Linked DNA regions of Gemmobacter sp. 24YEA27. Each later gene encodes a partner of the first gene's protein in a complex. Links are inferred from orthologs where the notes say so. Each region holds a gene or a part of one and is shown on either strand. Other genes may lie near its edges.

Region 1 (9,777 bases):
CTGTCGGGGGGGAAACCGGCAGGTTTCAAGCTTTGTATCGGGCATCGCTGGGAATTCATGGCGATCTGCAAGGCGATGCTGGAGACCGGTATCACCCCTGATTTCATCGTGATCGACGGCAAAGAGGGCGGCACCGGTGCGGCACCGATGGAATTCATGGACCATATCGGGACGCCTTTGCGCGACGGGCTGAGTTTCGCCCATAATGCGCTTTTGGGGGTGGGGCTGAGGGATCGGGTCCGGCTCGGGGCGAGCGGCAAGATCGTCTCGGCCTTTGATATGGCGCGGGTGATGGCGCTTGGGGCCGACTGGTGCAATGCGGCGCGGGGCTTCATGTTCGCGGTGGGCTGTATCCAGGCCCAGAGCTGCCATACCGGCGCCTGCCCGACCGGAGTGGCCACCCAGGACCCGGCGCGGGCGCGGGCGATCGTGGTGCCGGATAAGGCGGCACGGGTGACCTCGTTCCAGCGCGGCACATTGCACGCGCTGGCCGAACTGGTCGGTGCGGCGGGGCTGTCGCATCCGTCGGAATTGCGGCCACATCATTTCCTGCGCCGCGCCGATGCGGATCGGGTGCGGTCCTTTGCCGAGCTTTATGATCAGCTGGAGCCGGGGCAATTGCTGGCGGATCCGGGATCGGTCCCGGCTTTTGCCGAGGCCTGGGCGCTGTCCAGGGCGGATACATTCGCGCGGATGGGCTGAGCCGGGATCTGGGGCTGCGGTCAGGCGGGGGGCTGTCTGCCCCCGGGAAGCGGCTTTGGCCGCTTCCTCCCCCCGAGGATATTTCGGGACAGATGAAATCAGCTGGCGGCGGCACGGAGTTTGGCCATCAGCTGGTCGAGGACCTTCCGGTAGCGCGGGTCTTTAAGATGGCCTTCTTCGTCGAAGGCGTTCGAGCTGTCTGCGACGAGAAGTTCGGGCCCGGTCAGGAGGCGCGGCTGGAACGGGGTCAGCATCAGGCGCAGCGCGAATTGCGACCTGTCGCCGCCGCCCCGGCCACCGGCGGCCGAAATGATGGCGACGGGCTTGTCTTCCCAGGGATTGCCTTTGATCCGGCTGACCCAGTCGAGGGCATTTTTCAGCAGGCCGGGCGGGGCTTTGTTATATTCCGGGGTCGAGATCACCACGGCATCCGCTTCAGCGATCTGGTCGTAAAGCCGGGTGACACCGGCGGGGTAGCCCTCAGTGCTTTCAAGATCGCCGTCATAAAGGGGCAGGTTCAGGTCGGCCTCGAGCTGGCGGGCCGGGCCGAAGGCTGCGCGGGCCTCGCGCAGGAGCTTCCGGTTGGTCGATCCCTGGCGGAGGGCTCCGGCAATGCCGAGAAGGGTGAGGCTGGTCATATCGGTCTCCGGAACAGGGATCAGACGAAAAGGCGCAAAAGGAGCGGGGCGAGGATCGCGGTCATCAGCGCGTTCAGCCCCATGCCGAGCCCGGCGAAGGCGCCGGCGGTCGGGTTGACATGGAAGGCGCGCGCCGTGCCGAACCCATGCGCCGCGAGGCCGGTGGCAAAGCCGCGGGCGCGCCAGTCGCGGATCCGCAGGGCATTCAGCAGCGGGGTCGCACAGGCCGCGCCGCAAAGCCCGGTCAGGAAGACCATCAGTGCCGCCTGGGTGGGGGAGCCGCCGCTTTGCTCGGCAATACCAAGCGCCACAGCGGCGGTCGCGGATTTCGGCGCCAGCGCCGCAAGAAGCTCTGGCCCGACCCCGAAAGCATGGGCAATCAGCAGTGCGGTCAGGATCGCCGTGACCGAGCCCGCCAGCAGCGCGGTCAGAATCGGCAGCGCGGCGCGACGGACCCGGGCGAGATTGTCATAGAGCGGCAGGGCAAGGCAGACCGTCGCCGGGCCCAGCAGGAAATGGACGAATTGCGCGCCCTCGAAATAGGTCTCGAAACTGGTGCCGGTCGTCAGCAGCACAAGCGACAGTGTCGCCATCGCGACAATGGCCGGGTTGAGGGCGGGCATCCGTCCGGTGTAATTGAACACCACGAGACCGAAAGCATAGGCCGCCACCGTCATCGACAGCCACAAAAGCGGATCGCGGGCGAGATAGGTCCAGATATCGGTCACAGGCTGCCCTCCTTGCTGTCTTCTTTGCCGCTGACATCTCCGGTCAGCCGTGCCACCAGCACGAAGGTCAATGCCGCCACCGCAATCGCCGCCAGCGCCGAGACCACGATGGCCAGCAAAAGCGGCAGCGTATTCCCTCCGAGGCTGCCGAGCTGCAACATCGCACCTACGCCTGCCGGCACGAAGAGCAAAAGCAGATTGCCGAGGATCGTCCCCGCCATGGGCCGGACGACGTCGCGCAGCCGCTCGGAGGTGATCAGCCCGGCCAGCATCAGCGCCATGCCAAGGACGGGGCCCGGGATTGGCAGATGGCTGGCCTGGGAGATGACTTCTCCGGTCAGCTGGCAGGCGAGGATGGCGAGGATGGCGAGGATGGTGGGCGGGACCATGGATCTTGTTTCCGGGGTGAGGGGCCTTTGCTATGCTGCGATTTTGCGGGGCCGGGAACCAGTGGCGAAATGGTCAGGGCCGCCATGTTTTCGCGCAGCGCCCCGATGCTTTGCCGCAGGGATGCGTCTTTTATGGGGATAACCCCGGGAAATCCGGCTTATCGCCGCGACATGCATTGACCTTGCCTGCTCAAATTCCGAGCATGTCCGGCCAAAACAGAACAACGACTCGTGAGGGCGCGGCTTGCGCTTCAGTAAACTCAGGCTCAACGGTTTCAAAAGCTTTGTCGACCCCACGGATCTGGTGATCCATGAGGGGCTGACAGGCGTGGTCGGGCCAAATGGCTGCGGCAAATCCAATCTGCTGGAAGCGCTTCGCTGGGTCATGGGCGAGAACCGTCCGACCGCGATGCGCGGGTCGGGCATGGATGACGTGATCTTCAACGGGGCGGCGACACGGGGCGCGCGCAACTTTGCCGAAGTCTCGCTGGTGCTCGACAATGCCGACCGGCTGGCGCCTTCGGGGTTCAATGACAGCGATACGATCGAGATCGTGCGGCGTATCACCCGGGATGCCGGTTCGGCCTACAAGGCGAATTCGAAAGACGTGCGGGCGCGTGATGTACAGATGCTGTTCGCCGATGCCTCGACCGGGTCGCACAGCCCGGCGCTGGTGCGGCAGGGCCAGATTTCCGAACTGATCAATGCGAAACCGAAGGCGCGGCGCCGGGTGCTGGAAGAGGCGGCCGGGATCTCGGGCCTTTATGCCCGCCGCCATGAGGCGGAGCTGAAGCTGACCGGCACCGAGACCAACCTGACCCGGGTCGATGACGTGCTGGAACAGCTGGCTCAACAGCTTTCGGTGCTGACCCGCCAGGCCCGCCAGGCCGCGCGCTACCGCGAGATTTCCGATGAGCTGCGGCAATCGGAAGGCATGCTTTTATACCGGCGCTGGCGCGAGGCGGATCTGGCGCGGGGCGAGGCGGAAGGCGCGCTGCGCGACCGGCTGATCGCGCAGGGCCGCGCCGAGATGGCGGCGCGTGACGGCACCAAAGCACGTGAGGCGGCGGAAGAGGGGCTGCCTGCGCGGCGCGAGGAAGAAGCGGTGGCGGCGGCGATCCTGCAGCGCCTCATGTTGCAACGCGACGCGCTTGGCGATCAGGAGAGACAGGCGCTTGCCCGGATCCAGACCCTGCAAGGCCGGATCGGCCAGCTCGGCAATGATATCGAACGCGAGGCGGGGCTGAACCGTGATGCGGGCGAGGTGATCCAGCGGCTGCAATGGGAAATCGACCAGATCGTAAAGGCGCATGAGGGCCATGACGAGCGCCTCGCCGAGGCAGTCGAGGCGGCGCGTGAGGCGGGGGCGATCCTGACGGACCGCGAGACTTTGATGTCCGAGGCGACCGAGGATTCGGCGCGGCTGGCGGCGCGGCATCAGTCGGCCACGCGGCTGGTGCAGGAAAGCCGGTCTGCGGTCGACCGCGCCGAGGCCGAGGCGCTGCGGGCCCGCGATGCAGTCGCGGGGGCCGAGAAAACCCTGGCCGGGGCCGGTGAGGCTTTCGAGGTCGCCGAAGAAGCGCGCGAGGCGGCGGCAGAGCTGACGGAACAGACCGAGGCCGCGCTGGAACTGGCCGAAGTGGCGCGCGCCGAGGCGCAGTCGCGCGAGGCCGAGGCCCGCACCGCGCGCTCGGGGGCCGAGGGCGAGGCCAATGCGCTGCGCGCCGAACGCGCGGCTCTGGCAAAGCTCGTTGATCGTGAGGCCCAGGCCGGACATCAGCTTCTGGACCGTCTGGTGGTCGAACCGGGATATGAAAAGGCACTTGGCGCGGCTTTGTCGGATGACCTGCGCGCGCCGGAAATTGCAGCGGGAGAGCGCACTGGCTGGGGCCTGCTTGATCCCTATATCACGCCGCAGCCGCTGCCGGCGGGGGCTGCGGCTCTGGGCACGCGCGTCGAGGCGCCGGCAGTGCTGGCGCGCCGTCTGGGCCAGATCGGCGTGGTCAGCCGCGAAGACGGGTTCCGGCTGCAGGCGGATCTGAAACCGGGCCAGCGTCTCGTCAGCCTTGAAGGGGATCTCTGGCGGTGGGACGGCTACCGTTCGGGCGCCGAGGATGCGCCTTCAGCCGCGGCGCTCAGGTTGCAGCAACTGAACCGGCTGCAACGGCTGAAGCAGGATCTTGAGGAGGCGAGCGCCCGGGCCGAGGGCGCAGCCCAGGCGCATGAGGTGCTGCAAACCCGGCTCCAGGACCTCGCCCGCGCCGATCAGATGGCGCGGGAGGCCCGCCGTTCCGCCGATCAGCGCCTTGCCGAGGCCGACCGCGCGCTGTCGAAATCCGAGGCCGAGCGCACGCTTGCCACCGGCCGGCTTGAGGCTGCGCGGATCTCGGTTGCGCGCTATGAGGATGACGCTATGGCCGCCCGCGCCCGGCTGCGCGAGGCCGAGACCGGCATGGCGGATCTGCCCGATCTCGACCAGGCGCGCGAGGCGGTCGAGACCACGCGGATGACGGTCGAGGCGGCGCGTATCACCATGATGACCCGGCGCTCGGGCCATGATGAGCTGCGCCGCGAGGGCGAGGCGCGGGTGCGTCGCCGCCAGGAGGCGCAGAAGGAATTGTCCGGCTGGAATCACCGGCTTGAGACCGCCGGCAAGCGCAGCCAGGAGCTGACCGAGCGCCGCGCCGAGGCCGAGGAGGAGCTGGCCGAGGCCAGTGAGGTTCCCGAGGAAATCGCTGCCAGGCGCGAAGAGCTCAGCGATGCGATCCTTGAGGCCGAAGCCCGCCGCAGCGAGGCCGCGACCGCGCTGATAGCCGCGGAAACCACACTGCGCGAAGCGCAGATCACCGAACGAGATGCCGAGCGCCTTGCCGGTGAGGCCCGCGAAACCCGCGCCCGCGCCGAGGCGCGTCTCGATGCCGCCCGCGAAGGCGTGGCCCATGCCGCCGAGCGTATCGCCGAAGAAGAAGACCGCACGCCGCAGGAATTGCTGGCCTCGCTGAAAACCGATCCCGAGAAGATGCCGGATGCGGACAGCCTTGACCAGGACGTGCAGCGCCTGAAACGCCAGCGCGAGGCGCTTGGCGCCGTCAATCTGCGCGCCGAAGAGGATGCGAAAACGATTGACGCCGAATATCAACAGCTTGCGACCGAGAAAACCGATCTCGAAGAAGCTGTCCGCAAGCTCCGCGCCGGGATCCAGGGGCTGAACAAGGAAGGCCGCGAACGCCTGCTGACGGCGTTCGAACAGGTCAACAGCAATTTCTCTATGCTTTTCACCCATCTTTTCGGCGGTGGCGAGGCCCGTCTCGTGCTGGTCGAATCCGATGATCCGCTGGAAGCCGGGCTGGAGATCATGTGCCAGCCGCCCGGCAAGCGCCTTGCGACGCTGTCGCTTCTTTCCGGGGGTGAACAGACGCTGACCGCGCTGGCGCTGATCTTCGGGGTCTTTCTGGCCAATCCGGCGCCGATCTGCGTGCTCGACGAGGTCGATGCGCCGCTTGATGATGCGAACGTCACCCGCTTCTGCGACCTGATGGATGAGATGACCCGCCGCACCGAGACCCGCTTCCTCGTCATCACCCACCATGCGGTGACCATGGCGCGGATGGACCGGCTTTTCGGGGTCACCATGCAGGAACAGGGCGTCAGCCAGCTGGTCTCGGTCGATCTGCGCAAAGCCGAGGCGCTTGTCGCCTGATGCAGTCTCTTCTCGAAAAAGCAGGCTTTCCCGGCATCGAGCCCGATGGCGATACGATCTGGGCGCGGCTTTCCGCCTCTGGCCCCGAATTTCGCGCCGATCCGGAAGGCGGGGCCTGGATCCTGACACTCCTCTGGCCGGTGCGGCTCGACCCGAACACGATGGCCCGCTGGAACAGTCAGAACCCCGGCGCCTTTCTAGACCTTGCCGGCGGCGAGACACGGCTGCGCATGGGGGCGGAGACCACCGCCGATCTCGACATCTGGGCCAAAGCCGCTGACGATATGGTCCAGACCTGCCTCAGCTTCCGCCGCGCCCAACGCGCGCGGGGCGAGGGGATGTAGGCCCCCCCACCTGAACAGCCCCGGTCAGCCCCGGGAGATCACACGGATCGCGTCACCCTGGCGCAAAACCCCGTCGCGCTCGATCGAACACAGGATGCCGCGCAGCCTGAGCGCGCGATGCTCGGGCAGGTTCACCCAGGTCTTGGCATCTGCGCCGTAGCGCACTTTCCATTTCACGCAGCCATCATTGAACACGTCCGACACCCGAAGCACCGCCGTTCCTGCCTCAAGCAGGGAGCCGACCGGCAGATTGGCCTCGGATGTGTCGAGATCGGCGATCACCGGATCGCCCGGATGGACGACCGCTTCCGGATCGGGCCGCACCAGATCATGCACCCGCGCCGGCAGGATCGAGACCTGGATCGCGGGGTTGGGCGCGCCATTTTCCAGCCGGAGCCAGGGCTCTTTCGACCAGCGCTCGCCGGGAATGCCGCCCGCGACGGTCAGGGTCAGGTTGTCCGGATGTTCGCGCAGATTGCGCCCCGGGCGGAAGGTCAGCTGCCGCGCAACCGTCACCTCTTTCGGTGCAGCGGTCACATGGCCGAGCGCTGCCATCAGGCTTTCCATCGGGGTCATGTCCCGCTCCCTTCCGATCCGCTTTCGGGCAGTTTCGCGACCCGGGTGCGCAGGTCAAGCCGAGCCTCCACCAGCCGCCCGGCCTCGCGCAAAAGATCTGTCCCCCGACCCGGCATCTGGGTCACCTGGTAGAAATCCGCGATCTGACCGGGGCTGGCCGCCATCAGCCAGGCCTGCATTTCGGGCCGGTATTGATAGGCGCCGCGCGTCAGGCGGAAGGGCAGGGCCGAAAGCCAGCCCTCGCGGTCCTGGGCGTGGAAATGCAAAAACTTGAGCCCGGGGTGAAAGCCCGGCCCCGGCAGCCGCTCGCCGCCGATAAACGCGCCATGGAGGCGCGGTGACAGCCCTGGCACGCCTGAGCGGAAAAACACCTTGCCGGCGGAATGGGACAGCATCGCTTCGGGCAGGATATCGGCATAATCGCCTAAGGTCGGCCCGCGCAGGCCCTCATGCCGCGGCTTCAGCGCGCCGCGAAAGACGCGGGCGGTATAGATGTCATCGGAAAGATCCGGTTCATGCAGCGCCTCGAAAGGTTCGATCCGGCACAAAATCTCTTTGGCGGGCAGGCTGCCCAGCACTTCGGCCACCGGCCGCACCGGCCAGATGAACTCATCGACATCAATATGGCCAAGCCAGTCACTGCCGCCCGCGCGGTAGACCATCCCGGCATTCTTCGCCTGGCGATTCTGATGCCGGTCGGGCCGGCCGCCAAGCGCCTGCCAGTGCCCTGCTTCACAGGCGATCAGCCGCACCCGCGAAAGGCGCCGCGCCGCAATCGCCGCCAGCGCCGGGTCATCAGGATCATCAAAGCACAGCGTGATCCGATCCGCGCCAAGATCCAGATGCCATGCAAGAAAGGCGAGGATCTTCTCCTCGGGCGCTTTCACCGTGGCAACCAGCGCCCAGCTGGCAGCCTGTTTCACAAGAGATCCAGAAGTTCCCGCGTCGGCCAGGCATCCGCCGGCAGGCCGAGGCGTTGTTGTTCCGCCTGGATCGCGCGCCGCGTGCCCGCGCCCAGAACTCCGTCAATCTTGCCGACATCATATCCAAGCGCCTGCAGCTTTTCCTGCAAGGCCCTCATATCCTCATCGGGCAGCAGCGGGTCGGGCGAGGTGTTCAGCGCCGGCTCCGCCCCTTCGATCAGGGTGGCGAAATAGGCGGCGGTGGTCACATAGGTCAGGCTTTTGTTCCATTCCAGCAGGACCTGGAAGTTCGGAAAGACCAGGAAAGCCGGCCCCTTGCGGCCCTGCGGCAGCAAAAGCGAGGCCTCGAGCTCTGCCGGCAGCGTATTGCCGCGCCGGGGCGCCACGCCAAGCGCTGCCCATTGCGCGACCGGCAGGTCCTTGTCGAGCCCGCTCAGCGCCCAGTCGAAGGTCTCGGGCAGCACAACCTCGGTCAGCCAGGGCTCGCCCGCGCGCCAGCCGTGATGTTTCAGCATATTCGCGCCCGACAGCAGCGCATCCGGGACCGAGGATTTCAGCCGCACATGCCCGTCGCCATCGCCGTCAATGCCGCGTTCCAGAATGTCCTTCGGCAGCATCTGCACCATGCCAATCTCGCCCGCCCAGGCCCCTGTCGTGTCGAGCGGCAGATCGCCATTCGCGAAAAGCCGCATCGCGGCAAAGGCCTGGGGGCGGAACATTTCGGGTCGCCGGCAATCCCAGGCGAGGGTGAGGATCGCGGCGCGGGTGTTGTAATCGCCCTGGAAGCGGCCGAAATCGGTTTCAAACCCCCAGATCGCCAGCATCACCCCGGGCGGAATGCCATAGGTGCTTTCTGCTTTCGCAAAAAGCGGCTGATGGGCGTCCCAGGCGAGCATGGCATCGGGCAGGCGCTTGTCGCCGATCAGGCTCTGCGCGAATTCGAGGAAAGGTTTGCGAAACACCCCCTGACGCTGATCGGCCCTGAGAATCTCGGGCTCGGCGCGGGCCCCTGCAAGCCAGCCCTCCACCGCCGCCTCAGGAAGGCCCTCGGCCAGGGCCTCATCGTGCAGCCCCGCAAGGAACCCGGGAAAGCTGCCACCGCAGGGCACCTGGACTGCTGCCTCAGATGTGGGGGCCTCAGGGAGGGGCGGCGGAGTTTCTGCCCGGGCAGAAAAGGGGGCCAGCATTGTGGCTATGATCAGGGGTCTCAGCATGGGCGCGAAGCTAGACGAGCGCGGCCATGAGGGCAATTGCCAGCATCAGTGCCCAGGCCCGCCAAAGCGCGCGGCAGGCGGCGTCAATATCTTCGGGCCCGGCATCGCGGCGCCCTTCGGGCCAGACCCAGGGGTACCAGCGCATTTCACCATTATAACTGCGCGGGCCGGAAAGCGCGACATTCAGAATGGGCGCGAGGGTGGATTCCGGCCAGCCGGCATTCGGACTGCGATGCTGCGGCGCATCGCGCAGCACCGGGCGCGGGTCGAGCCAGCCATGTGACAGCGCGAGCAACAAAGACGTCAGCCGCGCGGGGATCAGGTTCAGCAGATCATCAAACCGCGCAGCGGCCCAGCCGAATTCACGATGGCGCGGTGTCATATGGCCGATCATCGAATCGGCGGTATTTGTGATCTTGTAGATCAGAATGCCCGGCAGACCGGCGATAAGGAACCAGAAAACCGGCGCAATCACCCCATCCGAGAGATTTTCTGCTGCCGATTCAATCGCGGCGCGGGCGACATCAGGCTCGCGCATGTCCCTGGTGTCGCGCCCGACGATC
Region 2 (8,726 bases), 1.7 Mb from region 1 along the record:
CGCCCGGTGCGATGACCTCTTCGCCGCGCCCGCGCATGCGGCCGTCGACGCTTGCCGCAACCGGCGGCTCCGCAGCCGGCACGCCCGAAAACGTGATGCAGACCGCAGCCGTTGCCTCTGCGCCTTCGGGTGCCGGCAAAGACCCGGCCACCATCGAGGCCGGCGCCCGTCTGGTTCAGTTCGGTGCCTATGACAGCGAGGCGCAGGCCCGGGCAGAATGGCAGAAGATCGCCGCCAGACTTGGGCCGCTGATGGTGGAAAAACAGATGGTGGTGCAATCGGCGGAAAGCGGTGGCCATACCTTCTGGCGGCTGCGCGGCTTTGGCTTTGCCAGCGAAGATGACGCGCGTCGCTTCTGCTCGGCTGCGGTGGCGGAACAGATCAACTGTATCCCGGTGACCCACAGATGAGCACGCCGACAAGGCCCGAAATCGGGCGCGGCGCGGCGATCTTTGGCCTTGCGGGTCCGGATCTCCTGCCGCAGGAGCGCGATTTTTTCCGTGACTATGACCCGTTCGGGTTCATCCTCTTCGCGCGCAATGTCGAAGACCCTGCGCAGCTGTCGCGCCTGACCGCTGACCTGCGCGACGCCGTTGGGCGGGACGCGCCGGTCCTGATCGATCAGGAAGGTGGCCGCGTCCAGCGGATGCGCGCCCCGCATTGGCGCGAATGGGAGCCGCCCTTTGATCTGATCGCCCGCATCGGCCCTGACAATGCGCCGCGCGCGATGGAGATCATGGCGCGGCTGATCGCATATGATCTGCGCGCCGTCGGGATTGATGCGAATTGCGCGCCGGTTCTTGATGTGGCCCGCGCCGACACCCACCCGTTCCTGAAGAACCGCTGCTATGGCACCGGCCCCGAAGCGGTGGCACGGATCGGTCGCGCCGTGGCAGATGGTTATCTTGCCGGTGGCGTGCTGCCGGTGATCAAACATATGCCCGGCCATGGCCTTGCGCGCCAGGATACCCATCATGAACTCCCCGCGTGACCTCGTCGCGCGCCGCGCTGCATGAGGTGGATTTCTGGCCCTTCACCGCGCTGTCCGATCTGCCGATGGCGATGACCGCCCATATCGTCTTCGCCGATTACGACCCGGATCATCCCGCGACCCAGAGCCCCGGGATGATCCGGGTGATCCGAGAAGAGATCGGCTTTCACGGCCTGTTGATGACGGATGACCTGAATATGGAGGCGCTTTCCGGCAGCCTCTCGGACCGCGCCTGTGCCTCGATCCGGGCGGGCTGCGATATCGCACTGCATTGCAAGGGGGATTTTGCCCAGATGCAGGAGGTGGCCAGCGCCGCCGGTGAGATGACTGAGGCCGCAAAGGCGCGCGCCGCCCGGGCGCTGTCACGCCGGGTTGCGCCCGATACGGTTGACATCGAAGGCCTCGGGGCGGAGTTTCTTGCTCTGTCGCGGGATGCCGATGGATGAGTGACGAGAAACAGCTGCCTCTGGCCGAAGACTGGTCCCTGCCGGAACGGCTTGACCCTGCCGCCCGGCTCGCCGCCGAGGCGCTGATCGTTGATGTCGACGGGTTCGAGGGGCCGCTGGACCTTTTGCTGACGCTGTCGAGGACGCAGAAGGTCGATCTGCGGCGGATCTCTGTTTTGCAGCTGGCGGAACAATATCTTCTGTTCGTGAACAAGGCCGCGAAGCTTCGGATTGAGCTGGCGGCGGATTATCTGGTGATGGCGGCCTGGCTCGCCTTTCTGAAATCGCGCCTGCTTTTGCCGCCCGAACCGGGCGAGGCGGGGCCCTCCGCCGAAGATCTCGCGGCGCATCTGGCCTTCCAGCTTGAACGGCTTCAGGCGATGCGCGAGGCTGCCGCGCGGCTGATGGCGCGTGACCAGAAGGGCCGCGATTTCTTTGTGCGCGGCCAGCCCGAGACCGTGTCATTGCAGCGCAAGACGCAATGGGAGGCGAACCTTCTCGACCTGATGCGCGCCTATGCCCGCATCCGCACCCGCGACGAGTTTCGCCCCTTTGTCATGGACCGTGAACATGTCTTCACCATGGAACAAGCGCTGGACCGGATGCGCGGGCTGATCGGTTATGTCGGCGACTGGGCGGATCTGGCGGGTTTCATGCCCGAGGGCTGGGATACCACGCCGATGGCGCGGCGTTCGGTCACGGCGGCGCATTTTGCGGCGGTGCTGGAAATGGTGAAACGCGGCCAGCTGACCCTGCGCCAGGGCGAGACTTTCGCGCCGATCCAGATCCGGCGGAGAGATCCGGAATGAGCCGCGAGCCGGAAGAACAAAGCCTTTTCGACGCACCGCCCATGGGCGAGCAGGAGCGTATGGTCGAGGCCATGCTCTTTGCCGCGACCGAGCCGATGACGGTGACGGAACTGGTTAAACGCATGCCGCATGGCTGCGATCCGGCCGAGGCGCTGGCCTATCTGCGCAAACGCTATGAGGGGCGCGGCGTGCATCTGGCCCGGGTGGGGGATGCCTGGGCCTTTCGCACCGCAGGAGATCTGGGCCATCTGATGGTGCGCGAACAGGTCGAGACCCGAAAACTGTCGCGCGCGGCGATCGAGACGCTGGCGATCATCGCCTATCACCAGCCGGTAACCCGGGCGGAAATCGAGGAAATCCGCGGCGTTGCCGTGTCGCGTGGCACGGTCGATCAGTTGATGGAGATGGAATGGATCCGCTTTGGCCGGCGCCGCATGACGCCGGGGCGGCCAGTGACGTTTGTGGTGACCGAAGGGTTCCTCGATCACTTCGGTCTCGAATCCGCGCGCGATCTGCCGGGGCTCAAAGAGCTGCGCTCGGCCGGGCTGCTTGAAAACCGCCCGATGCCGGGCCTCGATCAGCCGCGTGATGATGATGAAGATGAAGCGCAAAGCGGCCAGAGCGAGCTGTTCGAGGACTGAGCCTGCCGAAGGCCCGGGCTGCGCCAACCCGAGGAGGATGAGATGGATCTGAACCGGCTGATCAATATGCTTGTGAACATGTTCCTGCGCAAAGCGGTGAACAGGGGCATCCGCTCGGCGACCGATTACGCAGCGCGGCGCGGCAAAAACGAGGCGGAGCTGACGCCGGAGGAGCGCGAAAATGCCCGCAGGATGCGCGAACTTTCGGACAGGGCGAAGAAGGCGGCGCGGCTCGGGCGACGGCTCTGACCGGCCAGAGTGACGGGGCCTGTTGCGCTGCGGCGCGGGGCAGGGCAAAACTGCCCGTATGGAACTTTTCGATGACAGCGAGCCCGGCCAGGGCGCGAGCAACAGCCCGGAATTCACCGTCTCCGAGCTTTCGGGCGCGGTAAAACGGGTGATCGAGGGCGAATTCGGCATGGTCCGGGTGCGCGGCGAGATCGGTCGGGTGTCGCGCCCGGCCTCGGGCCATCTCTATTACGACCTGAAGGATGACCGTTCGGTCATCGCGGCCATCACCTGGAAGGGCCAGGCGGGGCGGCTGACGGTCCGGCCCGAAGAGGGGATGGAGGTGATCGCCACCGGGCGGATGACCACCTTTCCGGGCCAGTCGAAATATCAGCTGATCATCGACGATATTGCCCCCGCCGGGGCCGGCGCGCTGATGGCGATGCTGGAAAAACGCCGCGCCATGTTGCAGGCCGAGGGCCTGTTCGACCCGGCCCGTAAAAAGCCGATCCCCTGGCTCCCGGGCGTGATCGGGGTGGTCACCTCGCCTTCGGGCGCGGTGATCCGCGACATTCTGCACCGGCTCCGCGACCGCTTTCCGCGCCATGTGCTGATCTGGCCGGTGGCCGTGCAGGGCGAACGCTGCGCCCCCGAGGTTGCAGCGGCGATCCGGGGGTTTAACGCGCTGACGCCCGGCGGGCCGATCCCGCGCCCGGATCTGATCATCGTGGCGCGGGGCGGCGGCTCGCTCGAAGATCTCTGGGGCTTTAATGAGGAGATTGTGGTCCGCGCGGCGGCGGAAAGCCGGATTCCGCTGATCTCGGCGGTGGGGCATGAGACCGACACGACACTGATCGACTATGCCGCCGATCTGCGCGCCCCGACGCCGACCGCTGCGGCAGAGCTGGCGGTTCCGGTGCGCCTTGAGCTGATCGCGGGCCTCGACGGGCTGTCGTCGCGGCTTCTGCGTTCGACCCTGCAATCGGCCGAGCGAAAGCGGCAGCGTCTGAGCGATCTTTCCCGCGCCCTGCCGCGCCCCGAGGCGCTGACGGGTCTTGCGTCACAGCGGCTCGATCATGCGGCGGGGCGGCTTGGCGGTGCGCTTGGGCTGATGGTGGCGCGCCGGCGCGGCGATTTTGCGCGGGTGGCCGGGCGGGTGCAGCCGGGGCTCCTGCTGGGCTATGTGCGCGAGCGGCGTGCCGCGGTGGCCAATCGCGGCGATGCGCTGGAGGCGCGGTTTGCCCGCCGGTATGAGCGCGCCCAGATGCAGCTGGCACAATGGTCCTCGCGGCTGGAGCCGGCACTGATGCGGCTGACCCAGGATGCAGCGCGGCGGATTTCCGAACAGCGCCAGCGGCTTGAAGGGGTTGCTTTACGTCTTGATGCCGTGCCGGGCCAGCGCATCGCCCGCGCACGCGAGGCGCTGGAACGGCTGGATCGGACCCGCCAGAGCCTTGGTTACAGCGAGACCCTGAAACGCGGCTTTGCGGTGGTCTGGGGCGATGGCCACGTCGTGACCAGCGTCGAGGCGGCGCGACAGGCCGCCCATCTTGAAATCGAATTCGCTGCCGGCAGGTTCACGCCTGCGGGGCCGTCAGGGTCGGGTACGACAGATCGTCCGGCGCCGGTTCCGTCCCCAGCCGCCCCGGCCAGACCGGTAAAACCGGCGAAACCGCGCGGGGATGGCCCGGAAGGCGGCGGTCAGGGATCGCTTTTCTGAGCGCCCCCGCCTTTGCTTCAGGCCAGATCAGGCGCCCAGATAGGACTGGCAGGAGATCGGCCCCTGGGCGGGGTAGAGCATGATCGGCGGCAGCTCATAAAGTCCCTCATAGCGCCCGAGAATCCAGCCGGCGCGGTCATGATAGGTCCAGCAGACCGGCTGATCTGGCTTGTCCTCGTAAAGGAAGCAGATGTTGTCGCCGACCTGGTCCCAGCTGCCATGCATGCAGCGTTCGGCGTCACGCCAGATCACCCTCTGACCGGAGAGGAAGCTTTCGACGCCGTAAAGGCCGCTCTCGGAATCATAGGTGTCGAAGGTCTTGCCCCGGGTCAGCGCATCAAACTGCGCCGCGTCGAGCGCGGGGTCAGAGCCGGCCTCAGGGGCGGTATCGGGCAGACCTTCGGGCGCCTCATCGCCGAACTCGGCCTGGGGCGGCGACTGAAATTGCTGTGCACCCCCATCCTGGGCCATGACCGGGGCGGCCAGCAGGGCCAGGACGGCCAGAAAAGGCGTCATGCCACGGATTGTTGTCGTCATTTTACACCCCCACATCCGGCGCGGGGCAGGCCAGCGGCTCCGGCGTTTCGTTGATCACGGTCAGTTCTGATCCCTCAAAGCCATTGGCCGACAGCGCGCGAAGCTCGTCCCCTTCGGTCCAGAAGGTCCAGCAATGCTCGCCAACCCCGTATTCATAGACAAAGCAGATCAGGCCCTCACGTTCAAACCAGCTGCCATACTGGCATTCATCGGGCGAGGTCTTCCAGCGCACCTTGCGATTGGGCAGATATTCCTCGATCCCGAAGATCGAACCATATTGCGACCAGGTGAGGGTCTTGCCCTCGACATAGGCGTCGAATTCCGCCGCAGTCATGGGGGTGACCGTGTCAGCCGCGCCCGGCTGAGCGACGCCCTGGAATAAGGCGATCCCGAAAACGAGCCCGAGGCTGCGGGAAAGGGCAGGGGTGAGACGCATCTGAACTCCTTTAGCGCAGTCTGGCGGCGGGGGGATCTGCCGGGCCGGGTCCGTCCTGGGGCGAAACCTGCCAGAGGCTCGCGGAATATGCCAGTCAGGCATCTGTTACCCCGGGATTTGCCCCGGGCCCCGTATCGCTTTGGCGCCAGCGTTTCAGATGCGGCCGGATGGCCCGCGCCCAGGTGCGGGGCAGGAAGGCAAGCGTGCAGGCCACTGGCAGCGGCCAGGGCAGGCGCGGCGCCTCATCGGCCTCGGGCAGGCGCAAAGCGGGCCAGGGGCGCGTGGGATGGGCGTGATGGTCAGAATGGCGCGGCGCGTTCAGCATCATGGCCGAGCTGAACCAATGCGCGGTGTTCCAGCTGTGGCGCGGCCCGACCGGCTCTGGCCGGCCATTTTCGAGGATGCGGCGTCTGAGCCCGTAATGCTGCACATAATCCGAGACGAGGATCTGCATCTGGGCATGAACCCCCAGGAGGAGCCATGCGAGGATCCCGGCAAGGCCTGCGACCGCAAAGGCCAGGCTCATCGCGATCAGACCGCCAAGCGCATAGATCGCGTAAGGATGCAGGCCCTGACGCGAACGCGCCCTTGCGCGCAGATCGCTTTCCGCCTGCCGCCCCAGACGGAATGACCAGATCCAGGCGCGCGGGGGCAAAGCGGTAAAAGCTCTCGCCTTCGCGGGCGGAATTCGGGTCCTGGTCGGTCGCGACAAAGCGGTGATGCACCAGGCGATGCGCCGAGGCATGCTGGCCGAAGAGGATCGCGGCGTAAAAGGCCTGACCAAGACGGAAAAGCGGGCGTCTGGTCCGGTGGATCAGCTCATGCGCCGCCGGATGGCCGACCTGACCGAGCCAGAAGCCCGATCCGAAGAACATGAGCAGCCGCTGGCCGGCGGAAAGGCCGGAAGCTCCGGCAACTGCCCAGACCGCCACCGGCAGCAGCACGAGAGCTGACAAACCGATCCCGGCCAGAAGCGCATCGGCGCCGGGAAACTCCTGGCCCTCTTCGCCCGCGCCCGCGACCCAGGGGATCAGCTGATCAAGCAGCACCGACAGAACTGCCATGTAAAGGAACCCGGCCCAGAGCCAGGCCCCGCCCATGAAGGCGCCAATGACCAGAAGCGGCACCGGCGTCGCGGCGGCCAGGGCGAAGGCCAGCATCGGGATCGGCGCCGCAGGGGGCGAGAGGAGATCGGGGTCAGACATGATAGCGGCACCGAAGCACGAAACCCGGGCAGGGAAAAGGCCGCGCCGTGTCGCGGGCCAGGCGGGGGCGACAGGCGGGCGCGAAGGTTACCAGGGCCAGGACTGTCTGGCGCAGACCCAATGCCCTTTACTTCACAGGTCAAAATGACCAGGTAAAACACGACAGAATGAAGGGTTTTGCCATGTCGATCTTCCGCAAGCTCAAGGACCGGCTGTTCCGCTCATCCGACAAGATCGGCGAGGGGCTTGATGCCCTTGTTCAGGACGGGGCGGTCCAGGAAGGTGCGGATCACGCGGATGCGGGAGATGCGTGCCAGGGTCAGACTGAAGGGGCCGCGGGTGGAGAGGAGCAGCAACCGGCAGCTGCCGCGACCGGCCTTCCCCAGGCGGAGGCCATTTCGCCAAAACACGCACCGGATGCACCTGAGCGCGCGGCGCCGGTGGATATCGCGCCGCCGGTCCCTGTCAGCCCGGCCGCAGAGGTGGTTCCTGCGCTGGTTCCTGTGGTGCCGCAAGCGGCTGCAGAGCCTGCAAAACCTGGCCTTCTCGGGCGTCTTTTCGGCAGGGGCGAGGCGGCAGAGCCGCGCCGGGTGCTTGATGATCAGATGCTTGAAAGCCTTGAGGAATTGCTGATCCAGACAGATCTGGGCGTGGATACGGCGGTGCGGGTGACTGCCAATATCGCCGAGGGGCGCTTTGGCCGGAAGGTTTCGACCCGCGAGCTGAAAGAGGCCCTTGCCGGTGAGGTCGCGCGGATCATGACGCCGGTCGCGAAACCGCTGCCGCTTTATGCGAAAAAGCCCCAGGTTGTGCTGGTGGTGGGCGTGAATGGCTCTGGCAAGACGACGACCATCGGCAAGCTTGCAAGCCAGTTCCGCGCGGCAGGCAAGACAGTGGTGATCGCGGCGGGCGACACGTTCCGCGCAGCGGCGGTAGAACAGCTGAAGGTCTGGGGCGAGCGCGCCGGGGTGCCGGTTCTGACCGCACCCGAAGGCTCGGACCCGGCAAGCCTCGCCTTTGACGCGCTTGGCCGCGCGCAGGAGGAGGGCGCGGATCTTTTGATGATCGACACCGCCGGCCGGCTGCAAAACCGCCAGGATCTGATGGAGGAACTGGCGAAAATCGTGCGCGTTCTGAAGAAAAAAGACCCGACCGCGCCGCATAATACCCTTCTGGTGCTGGATGCGACCACCGGGCAGAACGCCATCACCCAGGTCGATATCTTCCGCAAAATTGCCGATGTCTCAGGCCTCGTGATGACCAAACTTGACGGCACGGCAAAAGGCGGTGTGCTTGTCGCGCTGGCCGATAAATTCGGCCTGCCCATCCATGCGATCGGTGTTGGCGAGCAGATCGACGATCTCTCTCCCTTCGATCCGGATGACTTTGCCCGGGCGCTGGTCGGGCTGGAGAAATAGCGCCGGTCGCGGCGGCGCCAGACCGGGATAGTGGTGATGTTTTACAAAGTGTTCTCTGGTCGCAAACCTGCTGCTGATGCGACCGCGCTTCGCCGATCTCGACTGAGCGCTTCATATCTGCTTCCTGTGCTTATCGGACTTTGGCTTGGGCTTGCGGAACTGCCGGGGCAGGCGCAGGGGAAGGAAATCCCGGGCGATGAGTGTGCCGCGGCACTGGCGGATTTCCAGCTTGCATTGCAAAACAGCGGGCTGACGCTCAGCGCCGGTTCAAAGAGCAGGACGAATGGTGGCTGCG

The links.
Region 2: the proteins of QNO18_RS05790 (region 1) and QNO18_RS14395 are in contact, whole or in part, in a crystal structure (PDB 3ZGX), measured with the Bacillus subtilis proteins. The link is inferred for Gemmobacter sp. 24YEA27 from one-to-one orthologs.

What each region holds. Positions count from the first base shown.
Region 1 is NZ_JASJPW010000001.1:1,166,763-1,176,539, forward strand. Bases 2,308-6,357 are described here. They hold QNO18_RS05790 (AAA family ATPase), read left to right. Parts: upstream 2,308-2,701; coding sequence 2,702-6,157; downstream 6,158-6,357. Other genes in these bases: QNO18_RS05785 (CidA/LrgA family protein), read right to left, coding at 2,308-2,457; QNO18_RS05795 (hypothetical protein), read left to right, coding at 6,157-6,357. In the rest of the region: QNO18_RS05770 (FMN-binding glutamate synthase family protein), read left to right, coding at 1-702; QNO18_RS05775 (NAD(P)H-dependent oxidoreductase), read right to left, coding at 801-1,340; QNO18_RS05780 (LrgB family protein), read right to left, coding at 1,361-2,068; more of QNO18_RS05785, read right to left, coding at 2,065-2,307; more of QNO18_RS05795, read left to right, coding at 6,358-6,501; QNO18_RS05800 (hypothetical protein), read right to left, coding at 6,526-7,077; QNO18_RS05805 (glycosyltransferase family 2 protein), read right to left, coding at 7,074-8,000; QNO18_RS05810 (lytic murein transglycosylase), read right to left, coding at 7,997-9,109; adenosylcobinamide-phosphate synthase CbiB, read right to left, coding at 9,225-9,777. UniProt on the Bacillus subtilis protein: Required for chromosome condensation and partitioning.
Region 2 is NZ_JASJPW010000001.1:2,880,741-2,889,466, reverse strand. What follows is about bases 341-3,339. They hold QNO18_RS14395 (ScpA family protein), read left to right. Parts: upstream 341-1,433; coding sequence 1,434-2,246; downstream 2,247-3,339. Other genes in these bases: xseA (exodeoxyribonuclease VII large subunit), read left to right, coding at 3,195-3,339; QNO18_RS14385 (hypothetical protein), read left to right, coding at 2,930-3,136; scpB (SMC-Scp complex subunit ScpB), read left to right, coding at 2,243-2,887; QNO18_RS14405 (SPOR domain-containing protein), read left to right, coding at 341-410. Also shown: more of QNO18_RS14405, read left to right, coding at 1-340; more of xseA, read left to right, coding at 3,340-4,835; QNO18_RS14375 (hypothetical protein), read right to left, coding at 4,863-5,372; QNO18_RS14370 (hypothetical protein), read right to left, coding at 5,374-5,808; QNO18_RS14360 (hypothetical protein), read left to right, coding at 6,552-6,761; signal recognition particle-docking protein FtsY, read left to right, coding at 7,196-8,431; QNO18_RS14350 (hypothetical protein), read left to right, coding at 8,558-8,726. UniProt on the Bacillus subtilis protein: Participates in chromosomal partition during cell division. May act via the formation of a condensin-like complex containing Smc and ScpB that pull DNA away from mid-cell into both cell halves.